DNA from 4 places in the Halomonas sp. NYA30 genome. Region 2 is predicted to be linked to each of the others. Evidence: predicted binding sites of a transcription regulator. Region 2 holds the regulator's gene; each other region holds the start of a gene.
What was found. The regulator sigma-54, encoded in region 2, starts transcription at its own class of promoters, with help from an activator protein. The targets are predictions, from matches to a motif close to TGGCACNNNNNTTGCTNT.
Positions count from the first base shown of each region.

Region 1 (5,772 bases), 1.5 Mb from region 2:
CAGTAGGAGGCGGATTATCCTGCACTAGTCGCTAAGAGAAAAGCATTAGCTAGGCGTCCAGCGCAGGTCGAGGGTCTGCGGCAGTTCCAGGCTGGGGGTTTCCAGCTTGGGAACCTGATGGCCATGACTATGGCCGCTGTCACTAAAACGCCCCAGTCTTCGCGCTTCGGCTTCAAACGCATTGACCGGGAAGGTATCGAAATTACGCCCTGTGGGGTGCACTACGTAGTAAGTACAGCCCGCGACTGAGCGCTGGTTCCAGGTGTCGATCACATCAAACACCAGCGGCGCGTGAATGGGGATCTGCGGATGAAGCGCCGAGGGCGGCTGCCAAGCGCGGTAACGCACCCCGGCCACCGCTTCGCCGTTTCTGCCGGTAGCTGAAAGGGGCACCCGGCGGCCGTTGCAGGTCACCACATAGCGGTCACCGCTCATGCCACTCACCTTGACTTCCAGGCGCTCCACTGAGGAATCCACGTAGCGGGCAGTGCCGCCAGCTGAGGCCTCTTCGCCCAATACATGCCAGGGTTCGATGGCTTGGCGCAGCTCAATATCCAGCATGGGGGTGTGCAAGCGTCCGTGCAGCGGGAAGCGAAACTCCAGGAAGGGGGCAAACCACTCAAGATCAAAATCGAAGCCGTGGTGGCGTAGATCACTAAGCACATCGTCAAGATCGTTCCATAGGTAGTGGGGCAGCATCCAACGATCCTGCAAGGCGCTGCCCCAGCGTACCGGTTTGGCTCGATAGGGTGCCTTCCAGCAGCGCGCGACAAGGGCGCGAATCAGCAGCATCTGCATCAGGCTCATGCGCGCATGGGGCGGCATCTCAAAGCCACGTAGCTCCAATAAACCGAGTCGGCCGCTGTCGCTATCCGGTGAGTAGAGTTTGTCGATACAGAACTCAGCGCGGTGGGTGTTGCCGGTTAGGTCAGTTAACAGGTGGCGCAGCAAGCGATCGACCAGCCAGGGTTGTACTACATCACCCTCAGGCATTTGCTGTAACGCAATTTCCAGCTCGTAAAGTGCTTCGTGACGCGCTTCATCCACCCGTGGGGCTTGGCTGGTCGGGCCAATAAACAGACCCGAAAACAGATAAGAGAGGCTAGGGTGGTGCTGCCAGTAAGTGACCAAGCTTGCCAGCAAATCGGGGCGGCGTAAAAACGGCGAGTCGTCAGGCGTAATGCCGCCCAGCGTGACATGGTTGCCGCCACCGGTACCGGTATGGCGCCCGTCCAACATGAATTTTTCAGTGCCCAGCCGGGTTTCGCGTGCCTCGGCATACAGCCGTTCAGTTTGCGCAACCAAGGTTTGCCAACTGGCGGCGGGCATAATATTCACTTCGATCACGCCTGGGTCGGGGGTGATCATAAAGTTTTCCAAGCGCGGATCTCGAGGCGGCGAGTAACCCTCTACCATGACCGGACAAGCGAGTTCCTTGGCGCACTCTTCAACGGTGCTGAGCAGGTCGAGGTAGTGCTCTAAGCTGGTCAATGGCGGCAGGAAAATATGCAAGCGCCCATCCCGTGGCTCCACACACAGGCTGGTGTGAATAATGCCACTCTCGCGGTCGCTTTCAGCCCGCGGCTGCTGCTGGACGTCTTCACCTTCAGGGTGCGATGGGCTGGGGTGGCTGGAACGCCCCAGGCGCTCGGCATCACTAATATGCAGCTGCTCGGCGTTACGCCGGGCGACCTCGCCGTGAATATCGCCCAGTTCAGGGCGCGGTGCGAACAGTGATTCGGGCTGGGGCTGCTCTTCTGGGTCAGCCCAAGGCAACGCGGAAAGCGGTAAGCGTAGCCCCATGGGGGAGTCGCCGGGTACCAGGAACAGGTGGTCGCGCTTGAGCGGCCAGCGGCCGCTTTCCCAGCGGTGTGCTTGGCTGATCGAGTGGCGCAGCGGCAGCGCATAGCCCACCACTTCATCTAAGCTTTGCTCTAACAAACGGGCCAAGCGGTGGCGCTCGGCATCGTCTTTGAGATTGGCTTCGCGTGGGTCAACGTTGACCGGCAGCGACTGCTCTTTCCAAAGATAGTAGTAGGCATCCTCAAACGCCGGAATCCAGTAACGTTCGGCCACACCCAGCCGCTCGCTGAGCGCCTTGGTAAAGCGTTGCGCCATGGTGTTATCCACCTGCACTTTCGGGGCGGTCTCCAGGCAGGCCAGCCACTGTGGGTCGCGCCATAGCGGCACGCCATCTTTACGCCAGTAGCAGGCCAGCGCCCAGCGCGGTAACGGTTCGCCAGGGTACCACTTGCCCTGCTGCTGCTGAATCGCGCTGCCCGGGGCGTAGGCGGCCTGAAGGCGCGTCAGTAGTGCTTCGGCCCGCTCGCGCTTGTGCTCACCGAGCGCTTCGGTATTCCACTGCGGGCTTTCCATGTCGTCGACCGATACAAAGGTAGGTTCGCCACCCATGGTCAGGCGCACATCTTGCTGAAGAAGCTCGGCATCCACCTCGTCGCCGAGGTTGCAGATACGCTGCCACTGCTCATCGCTATACGGCTTGGTGACCCGTGGGTCTTCGTGAATACGCTCCACTTCCATGGTCACATCGAACGTGACTTCGCACTTATCTGAAAAACCGGTAATGGCGGCTGCGCTACCCGTGGTGGGGGTTGCGGCCAACGGGATATGGCCTTCGCCTGCAAACAGGCCCGAGGTGGGGTCAAGGCCTACCCAGCCTGCACCAGGTAGAAACACTTCGGTCCAGGCGTGTAAATCGGTGAAATCTACTTCTGTACCGCTGGGGCCATCGAGTGCTTTGACATCGGATTTAAGCTGAATCAAATAGCCCGATACAAAGCGTGCCGCGAGGCCTAGATGGCGAAAAATCTGCACCAGCAACCAGGCGCTATCGCGGCACGAGCCACTGGCCAGGGACAGGGTCTCTTCACAGCTTTGTACACCGGGCTCCAAGCGCACCAGGTAACCGATATCGTCTTGTAGGCGCTGGTTAAGCGCGACCAGGAAATCGACGGTGGTGGTCGGTTCGCGGGGCACGCCCTTTAGCCACTCCATCAAGCGCGGCCCGGACTCGGTGATTTCAAGATAGGGGCCCAGCTCCTGGCGCAGCGCTTCCGGGTAATCGAAGGGAATCTGTTGCGCAATGTCGTCCAGGAAGAAATCGAACGGATTAATCACCGTCATCGGGGCGATCAGCTCGACGGCGATGGTTAGCTCTTTACGCGGTTCTGGGAACACCACGCGGGCGTTGAAGTTGCCAAACGGGTCCTGTTGCCAATTTAAAAAGTGGTCTTCGCCGGAGAGCTTGAGCGAGTACGACTCAATATGGGTGCGGCAGTGGGGCGCCGGACGTAGCCGAATAACATGGGGTGATAGACGCACCGGGCGGTCAAAGTGGTAAGTCGTACGATGGTACAAGGCAACGCGAATGGTCATGGGCCACCCTCAAGAGAACCGTTATCAACCGGATAGTCGGCTGGGTTAGGGAATAACCGAACGTTTCGCAAGTATCGTTCCACTTTTACTTTTTTGCAGCCGCTATCTTAAGTAAGGCGTTTAACTAAAGTGGAAAGGGCGTTATGCACCAACTTGAAGCTGACTGGCCGCACCAAAAGGAAGCACAAAAGGGGTTTGATGGGCGCTGATGCTCTGCCAAGGAATGTTTGAGTTGCGTTTAAGTAAGCGAACGTTGAAATATCGCAAAAGATGGTACGCATATTGCTCTCAATTGTTTGATTGTTTTGCACGCGGCAGGCCTACACTGAGCATTAAGGAAGTTGCCGCTTCCACCCCAGCGCCAGGAGAGCGCCCATGAGCCAAGTGAATTGGAATAACTATGCGTGTCGTGATTTTTACGATGAGCTGATGGCAGCGCCCGGTCAGCCACGCGAGTCAGCGGGTGAATTGTGCAACATGTTGGCAAGGTTTAGCGCAGAAGAGTTAGCAGAGCGGAAAACGGCGGCGGAGATCGCTATCCGTACCATGGGAATTACTTTCACCGTTTATTCAGAAGGGGCAATGATCGACCGTGCCTGGCCGTTTGATATTGTGCCGCGCATTATTCCCGCCAATGAGTGGCGTAAAACCGAGGCGGGGCTCAAGCAGCGCGTGCAGGCGCTAAACTTATTTATTGATGATCTCTACCACGACCAAAAGGTGATCAAGGACAAAGTGTTACCCGCTGAGGTATTGGCGCAGTCGGTTAATTTTCGCCCTCAGTGTGTAGGCATTAATCCCCCTCACGGCGTGTGGGCGCATGTTTGCGGGTCAGACCTAGTGCGCGATGGGGATGGCACGCTCTATGTGTTGGAAGATAACTTACGCATTCCTTCCGGCGTCTCTTACATGCTTGAAAATCGCAATGTCACTAAGCGAGTGCTGCCGGAGTTATTCGCCTCAGGCAAGATTTTGCCGGTTGATGATTACGTGGCTCAGCTTTACGACATGCTAGCGTCGATGTCGCCGCGCCCCGGCGATGACCCGCAAATTGTGGTGCTGACCCCAGGGATTTATAACTCTGCCTACTTCGAGCACGCCTATCTTGCCCAGCAAATGGGTGTAGAACTGGTGCAGGGAAGTGACCTGTTAGTGGATGACGATGATGTGGTGTATATGCGCACCGTCGAGGGCATGCGCCGCGTGGATGTTATTTACCGCCGTGTTGATGATGAGTTTCTAGACCCGGAAGCGTTTAATCCTGAGTCAATGCTGGGTGTTGCGGGCCTGATGCGCGCTTGGCGGGCGGGTAAAGTCGCGCTGGCCAACGCGCCGGGCGCTGGGGTGGCGGATGACAAGGTGGTTTACGCTTTCGTACCTGCGCTGATTCGTTATTACCTCGATCAAGAGCCGCTGTTGCCCAACGTGCCGAGCTACCTGTGCATGTTTGAAGATGACCGCCGCTATGTGCTCGACCACCTGGATGAATTGGTAGTCAAGCCCGCCAATGAGTCGGGCGGCTACGGCATGTTGATTGGCCCGCGCTCAACCAAAGAGACCCGCGATGAGTTTGCGCAGTTGATCAAGGCAAATCCACGCAATTATATGGCCCAGCCCACCCTGGCGCTTTCTACTACGCCTACGCTAGCGAATGGGTTGCCGCAGCCGCGCCATGTGGATTTACGCCCTTTCATACTCTCAGGGCCTGAAATTCATGTCACGACCGGTGGTTTGACGCGGGTGGCTTTGATAGAAGGATCGCTGGTGGTGAACTCTTCACAAGGCGGCGGCAGTAAAGATACCTGGATTGTAGAAACCGACGATAAGGCGGCAGCGGCCGCGGTGAAAGGAGCCTAACGCCATGCTGTCACGCGTTGCTGAAAATCTTTACTGGATGGCGCGTTATATTGAACGAGCGGAAGATACCGCGCGCCTATTGAGCGTTAACAGCCACCTTATGCTGGATTTGCCGGGACGCTTGCCGTTAGGTTGGGCCCCACTTATCGAAATGACCGGCAGCCTGGAAGCCTTCACCGCACGCCATACAGACTTCGATGAGCGCAATGTCGTACATTTTTTATGTGCCGATACCGAGAATGATATTTCGATTATCTCCGCCCTCGCCAGTGCTCGCGAGAACCTCAGAACCACCCGGGATGTGGTGCCTCGGGAGATTTGGGAGGAGGTTAATCAGCTCTATCTGAGCGTCGTCGACCATGCTGAACATGGCGTTAGCCCGCGCCGCCGCGATAGCTTTCTCAAAAGCGTGATTCGTGGTTGCCAAGCGTTAACGGGGCTCATTGAGGGCACCTTGAGTCATGGCCCGGCGCGTACGTTTATTGAATTAGGGCGCCAGTTGGAGCGGGCGGATATGAC
Region 1 covers NZ_OZ334477.1:3,251,255-3,257,026, reverse strand. The annotation lists gene ACWI0H_RS15215 (transglutaminase family protein) at 46-3,396, opposite strand; gene ACWI0H_RS15210 (circularly permuted type 2 ATP-grasp protein) at 3,772-5,253, shown strand; gene ACWI0H_RS15205 (alpha-E domain-containing protein) at 5,258-5,772, shown strand, end outside.
Region 1: ACWI0H_RS15210 (circularly permuted type 2 ATP-grasp protein) is a predicted target of sigma-54. The motif match lies at 3,668-3,685, and genes of this name have one in related genera.

Region 2 (5,772 bases):
CGAGTTGTTAAAGACATCAATTTAGAGATCTCCCAAGGCAGCGTTGTGGGCTTGCTCGGCCCCAACGGTGCAGGCAAAACCACCTCTTTTTATATGATTGTGGGGCTGGTGAAATCCGATGCTGGCAAAGTGGGTATCGACGATGTAGATCTAACCCGCGCCCCAATGCATGAACGCGCTGCGGCGGGTATCGGCTACCTACCGCAAGAAGCGTCTATTTTTCGTAAATTATCGGTTGCCGATAATATTATGGCGATACTCGAAACGCGCAAAGAGCTCAGCCGTAGCGACCGCGAGCAGCGCCTGGAAGCGCTACTTGAAGATTTTCACATTACCCATATTCGCGACAACCTGGGCATGAGCCTTTCAGGCGGTGAACGCAGGCGTGTGGAGATTGCTCGCTCACTGGCGACAGAACCCGCATTCATTCTGCTGGACGAGCCCTTTGCTGGCGTAGACCCCATTTCGGTGGGCGAGATCAAAACCATTATTCGGGCATTAAAGCAGCGCCACATCGGCGTACTGATTACCGACCACAACGTTCGCGAAACCCTGGATATTTGTGATATCGCCTACATCGTGGGCGATGGTCAAATCATCGCCAGCGGCTCTCCAGCCTCGATACTCACTAACCAGAAAGTGAGGGAGGTTTATCTAGGCGCTGATTTCCGCCTCTAGCCTATTTTTCACTTCTAATTAGCGCTCTACAACAACTTTACTACCAATGGCATGCTTATTGCACTTGCACCGGAGACCTACTCACACTAGGGTGGAGCATTCTGATTAACGAGTGGTTCTCAGATGGTCATGAAAGCTTCTCTTCAACTGCGCATGGGCACACAGCTGACCATGACACCTCAGCTGCAGCAGGCCATTGCTCTGTTACAGCTATCAACGCTGGACTTACGTCAAGAAATTCAGCAGGCCCTAGATGCCAACCCCATGCTGGAACAAGAGGATGAATTTGGCGAACAGGCTGCCAGCGAGCCCAAAGAGGAAGAGTGGTCAGAGAGCATTCCCACCGAGCTCTCGGTAGATAGTGATTGGTCTGACACCTACCAAGATATGGGCAGTCACGGTGGCTCCAGCAGCGAAGGACCTGATTTTGAGCGCCAGGCTGCTGGCCAGAGTCTTCATGGGCACTTGCTGTGGCAGCTAGCCATGACTGATTTTGGCGCGCGAGAGCAACTTGTCGCAGAAAGTCTTATCGACGCGTTAGATGCTAATGGCTACTTAACTCAGCCGCTCAACGACATACGTGAAGGGCTTCGCGCCCAAGGTGTCGATGGGCTTAGCCAGCGCGAAGTAGAAACCATTCTGCTTAAGCTTCAGCAATTTGAGCCAACAGGAATATTCGCCCGCGACCTGCGGGAGTGCCTGATGCTGCAGCTGGCCACTCTTCCCGATGATACGCCGTTGCTGGTTCCTGCCCGCCGCTTAGTACGGCAGTTTCTGGAAGCGCTCGGCAAAGATGACATGCGCTTACTAAAACGCCGCCTGGGACTCGATGATGACCAGCTGGCTGATGTCATTCTCCTCATTCGTAGCCTTGATCCACGCCCGGGCAGCGCCTATGGCGATACCGATGATAGTTATGTAACGCCCGACCTGGTCGTACGCCATGACCACGAAGGCTGGCACTTAGAGCTCAATCCTGAGGCATTGCCAAGGCTTCGCATTCAGCCCGACTACGCAAGCTTAATAAAGCGTGCGGATAAAAGTCAGGACAATCAGTTTTTAAAAGAACACCTGCAGGAAGCACGCTGGCTGATCAAGAGCCTCTCTAGCCGCAACGATACGCTACTGCGCGTTGGCCGCGAGATTATCACCCGGCAAATTGGCTTTTTAGAACACGGCGAAGAAGCCATGAAGCCGCTCATATTGGCCGATATCGCCGAGGCCGTGGAAATGCACGAATCGACTATTTCCCGGGTAACCACTCAGAAATTTATTCATACGCCTCGCGGCGTATTTGAACTCAAATACTTTTTCTCAAGCCAAGTCAGCGGCCAGGATGGTGACAGCCATTCAAGCACCGCTATCCGCGCTCGGCTGAAGAAATTGGTTCAAGAGGAGCCGCCAGGCAAGCCGCTTTCTGATAGCCGCTTAGTCACGCTATTAGGGGAGGGGGGAATTCAAGTAGCGCGTCGAACGGTGGCTAAATACCGTGAAGCCATGGGCATTCCCTCCTCTAGCGAGCGACGTCGTTTGCGCTAGCACAAATCAACGTTTTAGGGAAACTCTCGACAAGGGCTTTGCAACGCGGCAAAAAGGGTTACAATCGAAGTACAGTCCGATGGATAAGGAGTACGTCAATGCAAGTTAATATCACTGGTCATCACGTAGAACTGACTGACGCCTTGCGTGACTATGTCAACGAAAAGCTTGAACGTGTAGAGCGCCATTACGACAACATAACCACGGTGCAAGTCACCTTATCTGTGGAGAAAGAGCGCCAGCAGGCCGCCTGTACACTGCACGCAGCAGGTGCTGATTTACATGCGGAAGCCCTAGACAGTGATATGTACGCCGCTATTGACGCATTAGCGGACAAAATTGATCGGCAACTCGTTAAACATAAGGAAAAAGCACAAGCTCGCGCCCAAGGCGCAGGCGTGCGTTAATTCAATGACGTTGGAAACCATACTCCCCCCGGAACGTGTTCTCTTTGACGTACCCGGGGGCAGCAAAAAAAGGGTGCTGGAATTTTTCAGCACCTTTATTGCCCAAAATATCCCCAGTCTGGACAGCCAAGAAGTGTTTAGCCGTTTAATTGGCCGTGAGCGCTTAGGCAGTACCGGGATTGGTAACGGCGTGGCTATTCCCCATGCGCGTAGTCCTCACTGCTCGGCCCCAATTGCTGGTTTTTTAAAACTCGCAGAAGCGATTGATTTTGATGCTATCGACGGCGACCCGGTGGATCTGGTGTTTGTATTGCTAGTGCCAGAAGAGGCTGATGACACACATCTCTCTCTGCTCGGCCAGGTAGCGACCATCATGAACGATGCGGATACGCGTCAGAAACTGCGTAAAGCAGGCAGCCAGCGCGAACTACTTGAGTTGCTTACCGCTAAAATTCGTGAGCAAATAACTTCCTGAAAGCCTAAACCTGCCAAGCGGTACTCAACGGCAGGTTGATTTGCGCTCACCACCCTTAACGCAGCTTGATCAAAGCAAAGAGAGACTCTATGCAACTTGTGATCATTAGCGGCCGCTCTGGGTCAGGTAAATCTATCGCCTTACAAGCGCTTGAAGATCTTGGCTACTATGCGATTGATAACCTCCCTGCCATGTTGCTGGGGTCGTTGGTGGACGAATTACGCGACCAGGGCGACCGCGCCCATTTGGCGGTCAGTATTGATGCCCGTAACTTGCCTGGCGCCCTGGCACGACTGCCCTCTTTATTAGAGGATTTGCGGCAACGTAAAATTGATTTTCAAGTGATCTATCTGACCACTGATGCGCGCATCTTACTTGAGCGTTACTCCGCAACACGGCGGCGTCACCCGCTGACGCGCGATAGCGAAATGACGCTTGAAGAGGCTATCAATAAAGAAGAAGAAACGCTGCTCGACATTCGTGATCTAGCCGATTTATTGATCGATACCTCGCGGCTATCAGTTCACGATTTGCGTCGTCGCATTACCGACCAAGTCGCCCATCAGCGGCGCGACAAGCTCACGCTGACGCTTGAGTCGTTTGGTTATAAGCGCGGTGTGCCGTTGGATGCTGATTTGGTTTTCGACGTGCGCTGCCTGCCAAACCCATATTGGGACCCAACGCTACGCCAATTCACAGGCCGCGATGCGAACATAGTGGCCTTCTTAAGCGGTTATCCCATCGTAGACGCCATGACTAACGATATTCAGGCTTGGCTTGAGCGCTGGCTGCCCGCTTACCAAGATAGCCAGCGTAGCTACATGACTATCGCGATTGGCTGCACCGGTGGGCAACACCGCTCGGTCTATATGGTCGAACAGCTAGCAGAGCGATTAGTACACAGTATGGGCGAAATTCAATTACGTCATCGCGAGTTAGGCTTGCAGTACACATTAAATGAACAGCTAGCTGCTCCGCCCGCCAGCACATCCCAAACCGACGAGCAGCAAGCAACGTCTTAAGCGCTTCTATCCATTAATGACACCACTCGGCGAAAAGGAACCAGGGTGCCAGAAAGAATTCTCACACTTACCAATCAACGCGGCCTGCATGCACGCGCGGCGACCAAACTGGTAAAATGCGGCCAACAGTTCACGGCGACAATACGTGTTCAAAAACAGCAACAGGTCGCTGACGCCGCCAACATCATGTCACTGCTGATGCTCGCGGCCCCTTGCGGTACCGAGCTAACCATCAACGCTGAAGGCGATGACGCCGAACAGGCGCTTGATGCTATTCAAGCGCTGTTCGATGCTCGTTTTGAGGAAGATCAGTAGCTTTTAATCTCCCGCTACGGTCATGGCATCAATTAACCAACTACCCGTGTGAACACTGCCACGGGTATCGGTGTCATCGCCAATCCCCACTAACCCGGCAAACATCCGCTCCAGGTTCCCGGCAATCGTAAACTCCTCGATCGGGTACTGTACTTTTCCATCCTCTACCCAAAACCCTGCAGCGCCACGTGAGTAATCACCGGTCACGCCGTTAACGCCCTGCCCCATCAGCTCGGTTACCCAAATCCCCCGGCCCATCTCTTTTAATAGACTGTCACGGGATTGCAGTGGTGCCACTAAACGCACATTTCGTGCCCCACCAGCATTGCCCGTGGTTTGCATACTCAACCGACGAGCGCTGTAGGAAGAGAGCATATAGCTGGCAATGCTGCCCTGATCGATAAAACGATTATTACGGGTTTGCACGCCCTCGCCATCAAACGGCGAACTCGCTGTGGCACCGATTTCCATTGGACGTTCTTCAAGGCTGAACCAATCAGGAAACAGCGGCGTGCCAAGCCGATCACACAGAAAAGAGGCTTGGCGATATAAAGCACCACCTGCTAAACCACTCAGTAAATGACCAATCAATCCACTGGACAGCGACGGGTCAAATAGCACTGGAAAGGTGCCCGTGGGCGGACGTTTTGCGCCGAGCCTGCGCAGCGTACGCTCGGCGGCCTCACGGCCCACCTCGGCGGGGTCGCGCAGTGCCTTGGGATCGCGTGCAGAAGTGTAGTCGTAGTCGCGCTGCATACCGCTCGCATCCTGTGCAATCAGCATGCATGAAAGAGAGTGACTACTGCCCTTTTGGGTGCCTAAAAAGCCGTGGCTATTAGCATAAACGCGCACGCCTTCGCCACTCGAAAGTGATGCGCCATCCGACTGAGAGATACCGTCAACATCACGCCCCGCCTGCTCGCAAGCAAGCGCTAGCTCGATCGCCTCATCGGTTGTGAGTACCCAGGGGTAATGCACTTCCAGATCGGGTAACTCGGTGGCCATCAACGATGCATCGGCCAAACCGGCGGCCGGATCTTCTCCGGTATAGCGGGCAATCGCCAGCGCTTTTTCTACCGCAGCCTGGATCGAGGCACTGCTAGCATCCGTTGATGAAGCACTACCTTTACGCTGGCCTACGTAAAGCGTCACGGCGATGCCCTGATCACGGGATAACTCAACCGTTTCAACTTCACCCTGGCGTACGCTAACACCTATTCCCTGATCGACGCTTGCGCCTACTTCGGCAGCATCCGCGCCCAAGCGCTTTGCCAACGCTAGCGCCTCTTCGGCCCGCGCGGTCAGTAACGACTGCTGCGCGGATGCATCAAATGCC
Region 2 covers NZ_OZ334477.1:1,789,008-1,794,779, reverse strand. The annotation lists gene lptB (LPS export ABC transporter ATP-binding protein) at 1-678, shown strand, start outside; gene ACWI0H_RS08135 (RNA polymerase factor sigma-54) at 802-2,217, shown strand; gene hpf (ribosome hibernation-promoting factor, HPF/YfiA family) at 2,316-2,624, shown strand; gene ACWI0H_RS08125 (PTS sugar transporter subunit IIA) at 2,629-3,099, shown strand; gene rapZ (RNase adapter RapZ) at 3,189-4,121, shown strand; gene ACWI0H_RS08115 (HPr family phosphocarrier protein) at 4,167-4,436, shown strand; gene pmbA (metalloprotease PmbA) at 4,440-5,772, opposite strand, start outside.

Region 3 (5,772 bases), 1.5 Mb from region 2:
CACGCACATTGTTCACGGCTGGCGCGATGATATCGTTGCCCCTGAACCGGTGATTGAACGTGCTCGCCTGCAGCGGCTGTCGCTGAGAATGGTGGACGATGATCACCGCTTACACGCCAGCCTCGACACCATTTTGGTCGATTTTGAGCGCTTTCTATGTCAATGCAGCGCGGACTCTCAGAACGACGCATAACCGCTGACCAAAACAAACATTCGACACAAGCAACCAAAACCTATACAAATGGTGTACACCAAAACCAGATAGTGAGGAAATTGCTTATGTTTGGCATGTTTAAGCGCGACCCCAAAAAGAAACTCCAGCAAAATTATGAGCGTAAACTGCAAGCCGCGATGGAAGCGTCTCGTAACGGCGATATGCGCGCCAATGCCACCCTTACCGAAGAAGCTGAGGCGATATTGGCTGAGATTAAACGCCTTGAGCAGTAACGACTGCTTAGCCTTTACTCGTCAGCCAGTGCTGGCAGCAGCGTTTTTAATTTGCGGGTCAGTGTATTACGCCCCCAGCCAAGCAGTTCAGCGGCTTCACCTTTGCGTCCACCGGTATGCTTTAAAGCGGTTTCAATCAGAATCCGCTCAAAATCGGGCACCGCCTCTTCCAAAAGATGGGTATGGCCTTCGGCCAAGGCATGATCCGCCCAGTCGCGAAACGCCGTACGCCAATCGCCATGGGCGCTACTTTCGGAAGCGCTTGGCGAGCGCAGTTCCTGCGGCAAATCTTCAACCAGGATTTCACGCCCCGACGCCATCACCGTCAGCCACCGGCAGATATTTTCCAACTGCCGCACGTTACCGGGCCACGGCAAGCGTGTTAGGTGGGCTTCCGCTTCACTGGTCAGCACCTTGATATCGGTAGTCAGCTCTTTCGCCGCTTCGGCCAGAAAGTGTCGGGTTAAACGTGGTATATCTTCGCGCCTTTCAGCCAGTTTCGGCAGGTGGATACGAATCACGTTCAGGCGGTGGAACAAATCCTCCCGGAAGCGGCCGTCATCCACCAGCACTTCTAGATTTTGGTGAGTAGCGGCGATGATACGCACGTCCACTTTGACCGGCGTATGCCCCCCGACGCGATAGAACTCACCATCCGCCAGCACGCGCAGCAGGCGCGTTTGGGTTTCCGATGGCATATCGCCTATTTCATCTAAAAACAGTGTGCCGCCGTTGGCCTGCTCAAACCGCCCTTGGCGCTGCTGTGCCGCCCCAGTAAAAGCACCCTTCTCATGGCCAAACAGCTCCGATTCGATCAAGTCGCGAGGAATCGCCGCCATGTTCAACGCGATAAAGGGTTTACCGGCACGCGGGCTATGCTGATGCAGCGCCTGGGCAACGCGCTCTTTACCCGTCCCCGACTCCCCGTTGATTAACACCGTGATATGCGAGTGAGAAAGACGGCCAATGGCGCGAAACACCTCCTGCATCGCGGGCGCTTCACCAATAATCTCAGCGTTTAAGCCTTCCGGCACGGCGACCGGTCGTTGGCGTTCCCGGGCGTGGGCCACGGCGCGGCGCACCAGCGCCAGGGCTTCATCAACGTCAAACGGTTTAGGCAGGTATTCAAACGCCCCGCCCTGATAGGAAGCGACGGCGCTGTCTAGGTCGGAATGGGCGGTCATCACGATCACCGGTAGATCGGGATGCGCCTCGCGTACTCTCGCCATTAAGTCCAGGCCGTCGATGCCTGGCATACGAATGTCGGTGACCAGCACGTCGGGAGGGCTTTCCAGTAAACGCGCAAGGGCTGTATCTGCACGCTCAATACACTCAACATCGAGATCGGGCTGCGCCAAGGCGCGCTCCAGCACCCAGCGGATAGCGCGGTCGTCATCGACAATCACCACCCGCGCAACATCGGTACGTGTAGCCTCAGTCATGACGCTTCTCCGGTAAAATTATTACCAATGGAATCAGTAAACGAAATTCGGTATGTCCGGGTCGTGAGTCGCATTCGATCAATCCTTGATGTTGGTGCAAAATCGACTGGGCGATCGATAACCCAAGGCCACTGCCTTCTGCGCGTCCTGACACCATCGGGTAGAACAGCGTTTCCTGCAGCGTATCGGGAATGCCTGGGCCGTTATCAATCACCGAGACTTCACTGACTAAGCGGTGGCGTTCCGCCCCGAGGGTAAACTGTCGCCGGGCGCGGGTGCGCAATATTAAGGTAGGTTCAGGGGTTTGAGCATCGCTCATGGCTTGCACGGCGTTGCGTGCAACGTTGAGTACCGCTTGAATCATTTGAGATTCATCGCCGGAAAGGTCGGGCAAACTGGGGTCATAATCGCGGCTAATAACAACGCTGGGATGCTCGGCAATTAACAGCGCGCGTACACGCTCCAACACCCGGTGAATATTGACCGGCTCATGCTTAAGCACACGGTTAGGGCCCAGCATGGAGTCGACCAAGTCGCGCAGCCGATCCACCTCTTCCACAATGATATGGGTATATTCGCGCAGCGCCGGATCGTCTAAATCCCGTTCTAACAGCTGTGCAGCACCACGAATCCCGCCGAGCGGGTTTTTCACTTCGTGAGCAAGCCCACGGGCCAATATCTTGATGGTTTCTTGGCGAGTGGTCAGCGCCTCTTCACGCGAGATCTGCATTAACCGATCCCGCGGCTCCACTTCTAACAGTAACTCGTCGTCCGATAGCGGCGTTACAGTGTAGTCGACCGTCAGCGGCTCACTGTTCAGCGGCGTAATACGCGCTTCTCGCTGGGTGTAAGGATGAAACGCATCCCGCGCTTTAGCCAATACCTCATCGATGCTGTCAACACCGCCCAGAAGCGTATCTAGGCTGATGCCGTGAACGCGGCTTAAGCTAACCGCTAGTAAGGCTTCAGCGGCAGGGTTCATCCAGCGCACACGCAGCTCGCCGTCCAGCAGCAGTACCGCCGTGGTGAGATGTTCAAGCAAACGCTGATGCATGGTGGTGTCCTGAGAAATTACGTCTTCCATCGCCGTTGCAGACCTACAGGTGGATAATCAATGAGGGAACTGCAAAAAGCGCGCCAATTATGCATTTATGCCTAGTTGCACGGCTTGCGGGCATAGCAATAAAAGAAGATGGATCGTTTTAGCGCAATCACCGCGCCAAATGCCTCCACAACCGCACCAATTTAGTGCATTCGAGATTTTAACCACCCGGTCTAAGGAACCGTAATCGTCACTGCGGGCGTGCGGTGCTGTAAACGCTGGCTACTATCCAGTAGCTCTGCTTGAAGCTCGTGCTGCCCCGCAGGAAGCCCCGTTAACCAGAAAACATCACTGTGCAGCGCGGTCTGGCTAATCTCTCCATTCACTATCAGCCGCACTTGGTGGTCATCGCGCAGCGGAGGCGCAATAGCCACTTCCACCGCGGTGCTTCGCTCCGGCAGCCGTGCGCCTTGCTGGGGCAGTGCAATCGAAAAATGGTCATACGGCATAAAAGGCTGCCCTGGCTTGCCACGTGGGCGCCCAGTAGCGGGCGTGGCTACACTGGCCGTAGCTGCGCTTAACCCAGGCGGCAGGCTTGGCAACGGTGCCAATTCCAACGCCTCCCCGCCGCGGCCAGGGTTATCGGTAAACGTAACGTTGCCGTGCTCATCAATGACCCTGAAAACCGTTTGCCCAAAAGCCGCACCTGACATGATGGCCGCCCCGATGCCCAGCAAAGCGGCCATCAAGAAGCTGATCGTGTACGTGGTTAGCTTGCCCATACTGCTCCTCACACTTGTCACACCCTCAATAACGAAAAACCCCGCCGAAGCGGGGTTTTGATACTATTTTGATCAACTGCGTTTTGATCAACTGCGTCTTTATCAACTGTTACCACCGCTAGGGTGATGGTAGCAGTTAGGTGCTAAAAGCGCTGATTAGCAGCTGTAGTACATATCAAACTCGATGGGGTGCGTCGTCATACGGATACGCTCCACTTCTTCCATCTTGAGTTCGATGTAGGCATCGATCATTTCGTCGGTGAACACGCCACCTTCGGTCAGGAACGCACGGTCAGCGTCGAGGGCTTCCAGTGCTTGATCCAGGCTGTGTGCTACGGTCGGTACTAACTTGCCTTCTTCTGGCGGCAGGTCGTACAGGTTTTTATCCATTGCATCGCCAGGATGGATCTTGTTCTTGATACCGTCGATACCGGCCATCAACATGGCAGAGAATGCCAGGTACGGGTTGGCAGTCGGATCAGGGAAGCGAGCTTCAACACGCTTGCCTTTCGGGCTAGCGGTGTAAGGAATACGGATAGAAGCAGAACGGTTACGGGCACTGTAGGCCAGCATGACCGGCGCTTCAAAGCCAGGTACCAGACGCTTGTACGAGTTGGTAGAAGCGTTAGTAAAGGCGTTTAGGGCACGGGCGTGCTTGATGATGCCGCCGATATAGAAAAGCGCCATTTCAGACAGGCCAGCGTACTCGTCACCGGCGAACTGGTTCTCACCACCTTTCCAGAACGACTGGTGAACGTGCATACCAGAACCGTTGTCGCCTACCAGCGGCTTCGGCATAAAGGTCGCCGTTTTACCATACGCGTGCGCCACGTTGTGGATCACGTACTTCATTTCCTGCACTTCGTCAGCTTTCTTCACCAGCGTGTTGAATTTAACGCCGATTTCGTTCTGACCCGCGTTGGCAACTTCGTGGTGGTGAACCTCGACAGTCTGGCCAATCGCTTCCAGGGTGTTACACATCGCGCCACGAATATCGTGGAAGCTGTCAACCGGGGGAACCGGGAAGTAGCCGCCTTTAACGCGCGGGCGGTGGCCTAAGTTACCGCCTTCTACCTGGTTACTGGTCGCCCAAGCGCCTTCGTCAGACGTGATTTTGTACATGGAGCCCTGAATGTCAGACTTCCAATGCACTTCGTCAAAGATAAAGAATTCAGGCTCAGGACCGAAAAACGCAGTGTCGCCCAGGCCAGTAGACTCTAGATAAGCTTCAGCGCGCTTGGCGATGGAGCGCGGGTCACGATCGTAGCCCTGCATAGTGGCCGGCTCGATGATGTCGCAGCGCAGAACCAGCGTCGCATCTTCGGTGAAGGGGTCGAGATAGCCAGTGCCATCTTCCGGGCGCAGAATCATGTCGGATTCGTTAATGCCCTTCCAACCTTCGATAGAAGAGCCATCAAACATCTGGCCATTCTCAAAGAATTCTTCGTTCACATCGCGAGCAGGCACAGTCACGTGCTGTTCTTTACCGCGAGTGTCGGTGAAACGCAGATCTACCCACTTAACATCATGTTCTTCAATTAGCGCGAGAGTCTTGGCTGACATAGAGTCCTCCGGTATGAGCGTGGCTTAAAGTTAACGACTGTAAGCTACCGATAAATGTGTTGTTCGACAAAATACGCGCTAAACCGCACGTTTGTCATTCTTGTTCGCTCAACGTTTGCCTGACATTAGTGAACAAATCGCTCAGCGAGCATTTCAGACCGGCTATCGTTTTAGCACGTCGTAGGGCTTATGCCTACGGCCCGCTAGCCGCTTGCAAATATAATGCAGAGAACATGCCAACCCTGCACCAAGATGGCATAAAAAATCAGCAACCAATTGTTTTATAAACGTTAAAAAGTGGACAAGGATGCCTCTTGATGACGCATAGCAGCTAAATGCTGGTTCGGCAGCTGTTTAAAAAAGCCATAGCGCACCAATACAGGGCAAAAATAATGTTTTATGCGCCAATAAAGTGCATGAATAATAGTGAGCCCTCTTTTTTGGCTCGCAAGTTTTTTTACTTGCTACCCAAATAAGCCAGATACTACAATAAATT
Region 3 covers NZ_OZ334477.1:254,664-260,435, reverse strand. The annotation lists gene ACWI0H_RS01235 (YqiA/YcfP family alpha/beta fold hydrolase) at 1-193, shown strand, start outside; gene ACWI0H_RS01230 (DUF6435 family protein) at 280-447, shown strand; gene ntrC (nitrogen regulation protein NR(I)) at 462-1,889, opposite strand; gene glnL (nitrogen regulation protein NR(II)) at 1,882-2,943, opposite strand; gene ACWI0H_RS01215 (DUF4124 domain-containing protein) at 3,165-3,713, opposite strand; gene glnA (glutamate--ammonia ligase) at 3,870-5,276, opposite strand.
Region 3: glnL (nitrogen regulation protein NR(II)) is a predicted target of sigma-54. The motif match lies at 3,012-3,029, and genes of this name have one in related genera.

Region 4 (5,772 bases), 220 kb from region 2:
GCGGCGTCGAGTATCAGCAAGGCACGCTGTTGGGCTACGAGGTGCGCGAATATTTACTGGAAAAGTGGGGGCGCGAATGTGCGTATTGTGGCGACACAGACACACCACTTGAAGTCGAGCATGTGGTGCCGCGTTCACGCAGCGGTTCGAATCGTGTCAGCAACTTAACGCTGAGCTGCCACCCCTGTAATCAGGCCAAGAACAGCCAGGCATTGGCTGACTTCTTTGCCCACGACAAGGGACTGCATCGCCGCTTGAAAGCCAATGGCCACACCGCTGCCATTCGACTAGAGCGGGTACAGCGCCAGCTCAAGCAGTCATTAAGAGATGCCAGCGCCGTCAACGCGACCCGTTGGGCGCTGTTCTCCGCGCTCAAGACCACTGATTTGCCGGTCGCCGTCAGCAGCGGCGGCCGCACCAAATACAACCGCCAGCGACTGGGCATCCCTAAAACCCACGGCCTGGATGCTGCCTGTGTCGGTGCATTTGACACGCTTCACGCTTGGCAGGTGCCTACCTTAACCATCAAGGCGATGGGGCGTGGCAGCTATCAACGCACGCGCCTGAACAAGTACGGCTTCCCACGCGGCTTTTTGATGCGACAGAAGCAAGTAAGAGGCTTTCAGACCGGCGACATGGTGCGTGCGCTGGTGCCCACCGGCAAGAAAGCCGGAATGCATACGGGGCGTGTCGCGGTGCGTAAAACCGGCAGCTTCAATATCCAAACAGAACACGGTGCGGTGCAAGGGGTTTCGCACAACTACTGCACCGTGATCCAGCGCGGTGATGGCTACGGCTATCACCACACCCCCTCTATCAACCTAACAGGAGGAGCGGGACAGGCGGTGGCGTGATCCAAGTCGCCCTGCGGACGACGCGCTCTCCCTCCTCGCACTAAAAGTACGAGGTATCCCGCGTAAAATCTGATGAGCGATAATACCAATGCTTGAAGATCACCGCGGCGGACCGCGCCATGATTCGCTGATGTCGGCTTATCATGAAAGTGATAGCAATAGCGGTTGGATGATTAGCTATCTGGATATCATGACGTTGTTGGTGGCTCTCTTCGTCGTCATTATCGCCGCGACAGGGGCGAACCATTCAGAGTGGTTGGCAGGCGATACAGCAATTGACGCTAGTCAATCGTCATCGCCTTCGCTGGAAATCCCTTTGCCTGAGTCGTTAGCAAACGCCATGCCTGAGCGCGTTGGTAGTGCCGCCTGGAGTGGCGCAGGGCTGAGCCCGATGGCGGTGAGTGCGTCGCTGGGGGTGGCTGGCTTGCCTAAGCTGTCTCGGTTACCCCGGCGGCGCGTTAGCGTTGGTGTACCGCCGCTGTTGGCCGCGCCGAAACCTGTTGAACCGGCCATTACCCTCCCTAAACTGCTAATGCCTGCGGGCAGTGATGATTTTTCATCGCCTCTGGCGGATTACATGGTGGTGTTAACTGACCGGCCCCCGGTAAATGTGCAGGTTGTCAGCGACGAGTCAGTGGCGGGTGCGCTTGCCCTGAACCAAGCGCTTTCCCAACGCGTTGAGGAGTCTACCTATCTGCCCGACCTGGAAGGTGTTGAAGTATCACGAGTGGCGGAAGGCATTAGCCTGCGTGTACAGGATCAATTGCTGTTTCCTTCGGCGACGGCTGAGTTAACCAACGACGGGTCATCATTAGTCGGCAGTTTGCTGGAAACGATTCAGCGCTATGATGGTGAAGTGTGGGTGGAAGGCCATTCGGATAGTCAGACAATAAGCACCGATGAGTTCTCTTCCAACTGGGCGCTTTCAAGTGCGCGCGCCATCGCCATTGTTGAGGCGCTGGAAGCATCGGGCGTCGACGCCGAGCGCCTACGCGCCGTCGGCTTGGCAGCCACAAGGCCGCTGGAAAGCAACGCTAGCGAAGAAGGGCGGGCTCGCAACCGGCGGGTTGAGGTGGTTATTCATGTGGAATAGAAGCTAGCACTAAGATCGCCGTGCTTCGCTCAATGATGACATCTCTCTTTTACTGCATAAAAAAAACCCGCCGGGGAAGGCGGGCATGAAAGGGCTTGGCTCACTGCAGCCCACTGGTATCAGGTGAGGGGTGTACAGGATTACCAGTGGGTACAGGTTGAGTATAGCTATTTATAAGGCGTTGCCAAGTGCTGTCTCAGTTTTTTATAGGTTCTGTCTCATTTTTTAATAGGTAACGGCGCGACAAGTGCACTAATGTGTTTCATGCGCTATTTTGGTGCATTCAAGCTGCTTCTTTTTGGTGCTTGGACGTGTGGTGCGCCATAAAATTCTAAAAATCCCCGCTAACCCTCTGCTAAAGCTACACTTCTCTGATTTGGCTCATAACTTGCTATCCTTTTCATAGCCACTTTCCATAGCCAATTACTCGTTGGTCATCGCCATAGGGCATCGCAGGTTACTGTCTTGACGATGTGCTAAGACCGAATAGAGGTAGTGCCATGCCGGAATCCAGTCAATTTTCAGCGCCGTTTTCTCCGTCGCCTTCTCCGCCACCATCGCCGGTAGACCCTGCGTTTCAGCCGCGTCTGGTAGTGACCGATTTAGATGGCTCGCTGCTGGATCACCATAGTTATGACTTCAGCCCCGCCGCGCCGTGGCTTGCTCGTTTAAAACAAATGGGCGTGCCGGTCATTCCGGTCACCAGTAAAACCCGTGCGGAGTTGATTCCGCTGCGCGAAGCGTTGGGCCTAACGGGTACGCCTTTTATCGCTGAGAATGGAGCGGTGATTGGCCTACCGCCCGGTTGGTGCCATGCCCGTTTAGACCGCCCTGGTGGCGGTCGCGATGGCGTGGTGATTAAACACCCTGGGGTAGATATTGGCTTTATTCGTGCGCGCTTAAAGGTGTGGCGCGAGCGCCTGGGTATTCAATTTACCCGAATGGGTGAGCTGAGTGTGCAGGAGGTTATGGAGCTGACTGGGTTGGATGAGTCCCGCGCCCGTGATGCGCGGCAGCGAGAAGGCAGCGAGCCGCTGTTATGGAAAGACAGTGACTCAGCATTAGAAGCATTTCGTGCAGCTCTGGAGGGAGATGGCCTACAGCTAACACAAGGCGGACGTTTCTGGCATGTCATGGGGCGCTCGGCAGATAAAGGCAGCGCTGTGGAGTGGCTGGTGAAACGCTTTACGGCATTAAGAGGCCGAACGCCTCTCTCGTTAGGGCTGGGGGATGGGCCAAACGATATCTCTATGCTTGAAGCGGTTGATCAAGCCGTCGTCATCCGCGGTTGCCACGATTTAGTCGTAGAGCCGCGTAACACTTCGCTATATCGCACGGAAGCAACAGGGCCGACCGGCTGGGCAGAGGGGGTTGCCCACTGGTGGGGGCGAGATGACCGCCGTTTAGCGACGGCGGAGAAGGGTGAAGCTGTGGTTTGAGAACAGACGTTGTTTGAGAACGGTTCGGTATTTGAGAACAGTTCCATGAATCCAGGGAGCAAGCGCATGAGTGACTTTCATCAAAATGGGATTATTACCGATTTCCATAACCTGACTAAGCGTTCAGTCGAGGCACTTGAAGAGGAGCTATGCCAATTTTCCCGACGGCGGCCGATGGGGTTGATTCTGCCGTCGCTTTTTTCCGAATTGGAAGGACCTGCGCTTTCAGCGATTGTTGATGAACTGGTTAAGGTCCCTTACCTCAGTGAAATCGTCATTGGCCTGGATCGCGCCGACCGCGAACAGTTTTTATACGCTCGCGAATTTTTCTCACGTCTGCCGCAGCATACGCGCATTTTATGGAACGATGGCCCGCGCCTGAAAGCGCTCGATGCGGAACTGGAAGAGCATGGGCTAGGGTCGTTGGAGCCGGGCAAAGGGCGCAATGTGTGGTACTGCGCAGGTTATATGTTGTCATCTGGGCGCTCGAGGGTGGTCGGGCTGCACGATTGCGATATTCTCACCTACGAGCGTGGCCTGTTGGCGCGCTTGATGTACCCGGTGGCCCACCCCAATTTCAACTACAGTTTCTGCAAAGGCTATTACCCTCGCATTGCGGAAGGCAAGCTCAATGGCCGTGTCTCTCGGCTATTAGTCACGCCGCTGCTGCGGGCGCTTAAAACCGTTTGCGGGCCGCTGCCGTATCTCGACTACTTGGATAGCTTCCGTTATCCGCTTTCGGGTGAGTTTGCGATGCGTAGCGAAGTGCTGGAAGGCATCCGTATCCCCGCTGATTGGGGGCTAGAAATCGGCGTGCTATCGGAGCTGCAGCGTAATTACTCGCTGCGCCAACTCTGCCAAGTCGATATTGCCGATGCCTACGACCACAAGCATCAACCGGTTAGCGAAGATGATCCCAACGGTGGCTTAAACCGGATGAGTTTGGATATCTCCAAAGCGCTGTATCGCAAACTAGCGACCCAGGGTATTACCTTTAGCAGCGAAGATTTCCGCACGCTCAAAGCGACTTATTACCGTTTCGCGTTGGATCTGATTGAGGCCTACGACCACGACGCCACCATGAATGGCCTGAGCCTTGATCGTCATAGTGAGGAGCAAGCGGTCGAGCTATTTGCCAGTAATCTGCTCGAAGCCGGTAACCTATTCCTGGATAACCCTAGAGAACGGCCCTTTATTCCCAGTTGGAACCGCGTACAGGCAGCCGTGCCCGACCTCCTCACGCGTATGCACGAGGCAGTCGAACTGGATAATCAAGGCAAGGTTTAACCGCACAAACTGCGTCCAAACTGTGTAAAGAAATAAGGCCAGCTACCCACCGGTAGCTGGCCTTATTTTTAGAGTGTATTAAAAATCGCTGTCCTGATAGGCAGCCTGCGGGGCAGGTGAGGAGGCGGGTAAGCTTGTCTGCGTATGCTCTGTGGACTGATTAATGCGGAAGTTGGCTACCAACTGACGAAGCTGGTTGCTTAGCTGGGCCAGGGTTTGGGTGGCCTGAGTGCTCTGTTGTACTAGGCTGGCATTCTGCTGGGTCATTTGATCCATTTGCGTGACGGCTTGGTTGACCTGCTCGATACCGCTGCTCTGCTCAATGGTGGCGGCTGAAATTTCCTGAACCAGTGTGCTGAGCTCCTTGATGTCACTGACCATGCTGTTAATCACATCACCGGTGTCGCGTACCTGGCGGCTACCTTCAACCACTTTGCTGTCTGATGCTTCGATCAGCGTCTTGATCTCTTGTGCAGCAGCTGCCGAGCGGCTGGCAAGTTGACGAACCTCATTGGCCACCACCGCAAAACCGCGCCCTTGCTCTCCAGCGCGCGCGGCTTCAACGGACGCGTTCAGGGCCAAGATATTGGTTTGGAAGGCAATACCATCAATCGTGTTGACGATGCTGCTCATTTGCGTGGCGCTTTCGTTGATGGTGGCCATCGTGGTCGTGACGGATGACATCGAATCGCTGCCGCGCTGAGCACTGTCGGCTGCCCTGGTGGCAAGTTTGCGCGCATGGTCTGCGTGTTCCGCGTTTTGCTTAACGGTGGCCGTGAGCTGCTCCATGCTGGTGGCTGTTTCGGCTAGCGACGCTGCCTGTTCTTCGGTGCGTGTCGAAAGCTCTTCGTTCACCCCTACAATTTGCTCGACACCGCTGTTGACCTGATTGGCTCCTTGATGAATATCACCGATGGTAGCGGCTAGGGTTTCCCGCATACGGTTAATATCAAACAGTAAACTCTGCTGATCTTTCGCTGAAAGCTGCGTTACCTGTGTGAGATCACCGTCGGCGATATGGCGCACAACGCTGGCGGCGTAGCGTGGGTCACCGCCTAAACGACGGGAAACATCACGGATCACCCAACCCATCAGCAGC
Region 4 covers NZ_OZ334477.1:1,572,239-1,578,010, forward strand. The annotation lists gene iscB (RNA-guided endonuclease IscB) at 1-854, shown strand, start outside; gene ACWI0H_RS07140 (OmpA family protein) at 943-1,947, shown strand; gene ACWI0H_RS07145 (HAD-IIB family hydrolase) at 2,448-3,386, shown strand; gene ACWI0H_RS07150 (glycosyltransferase family protein) at 3,453-4,673, shown strand; gene ACWI0H_RS07155 (methyl-accepting chemotaxis protein) at 4,752-5,772, opposite strand, start outside.
Region 4: ACWI0H_RS07145 (HAD-IIB family hydrolase) is a predicted target of sigma-54. The motif match lies at 2,325-2,342, and genes of this name have one in related genera.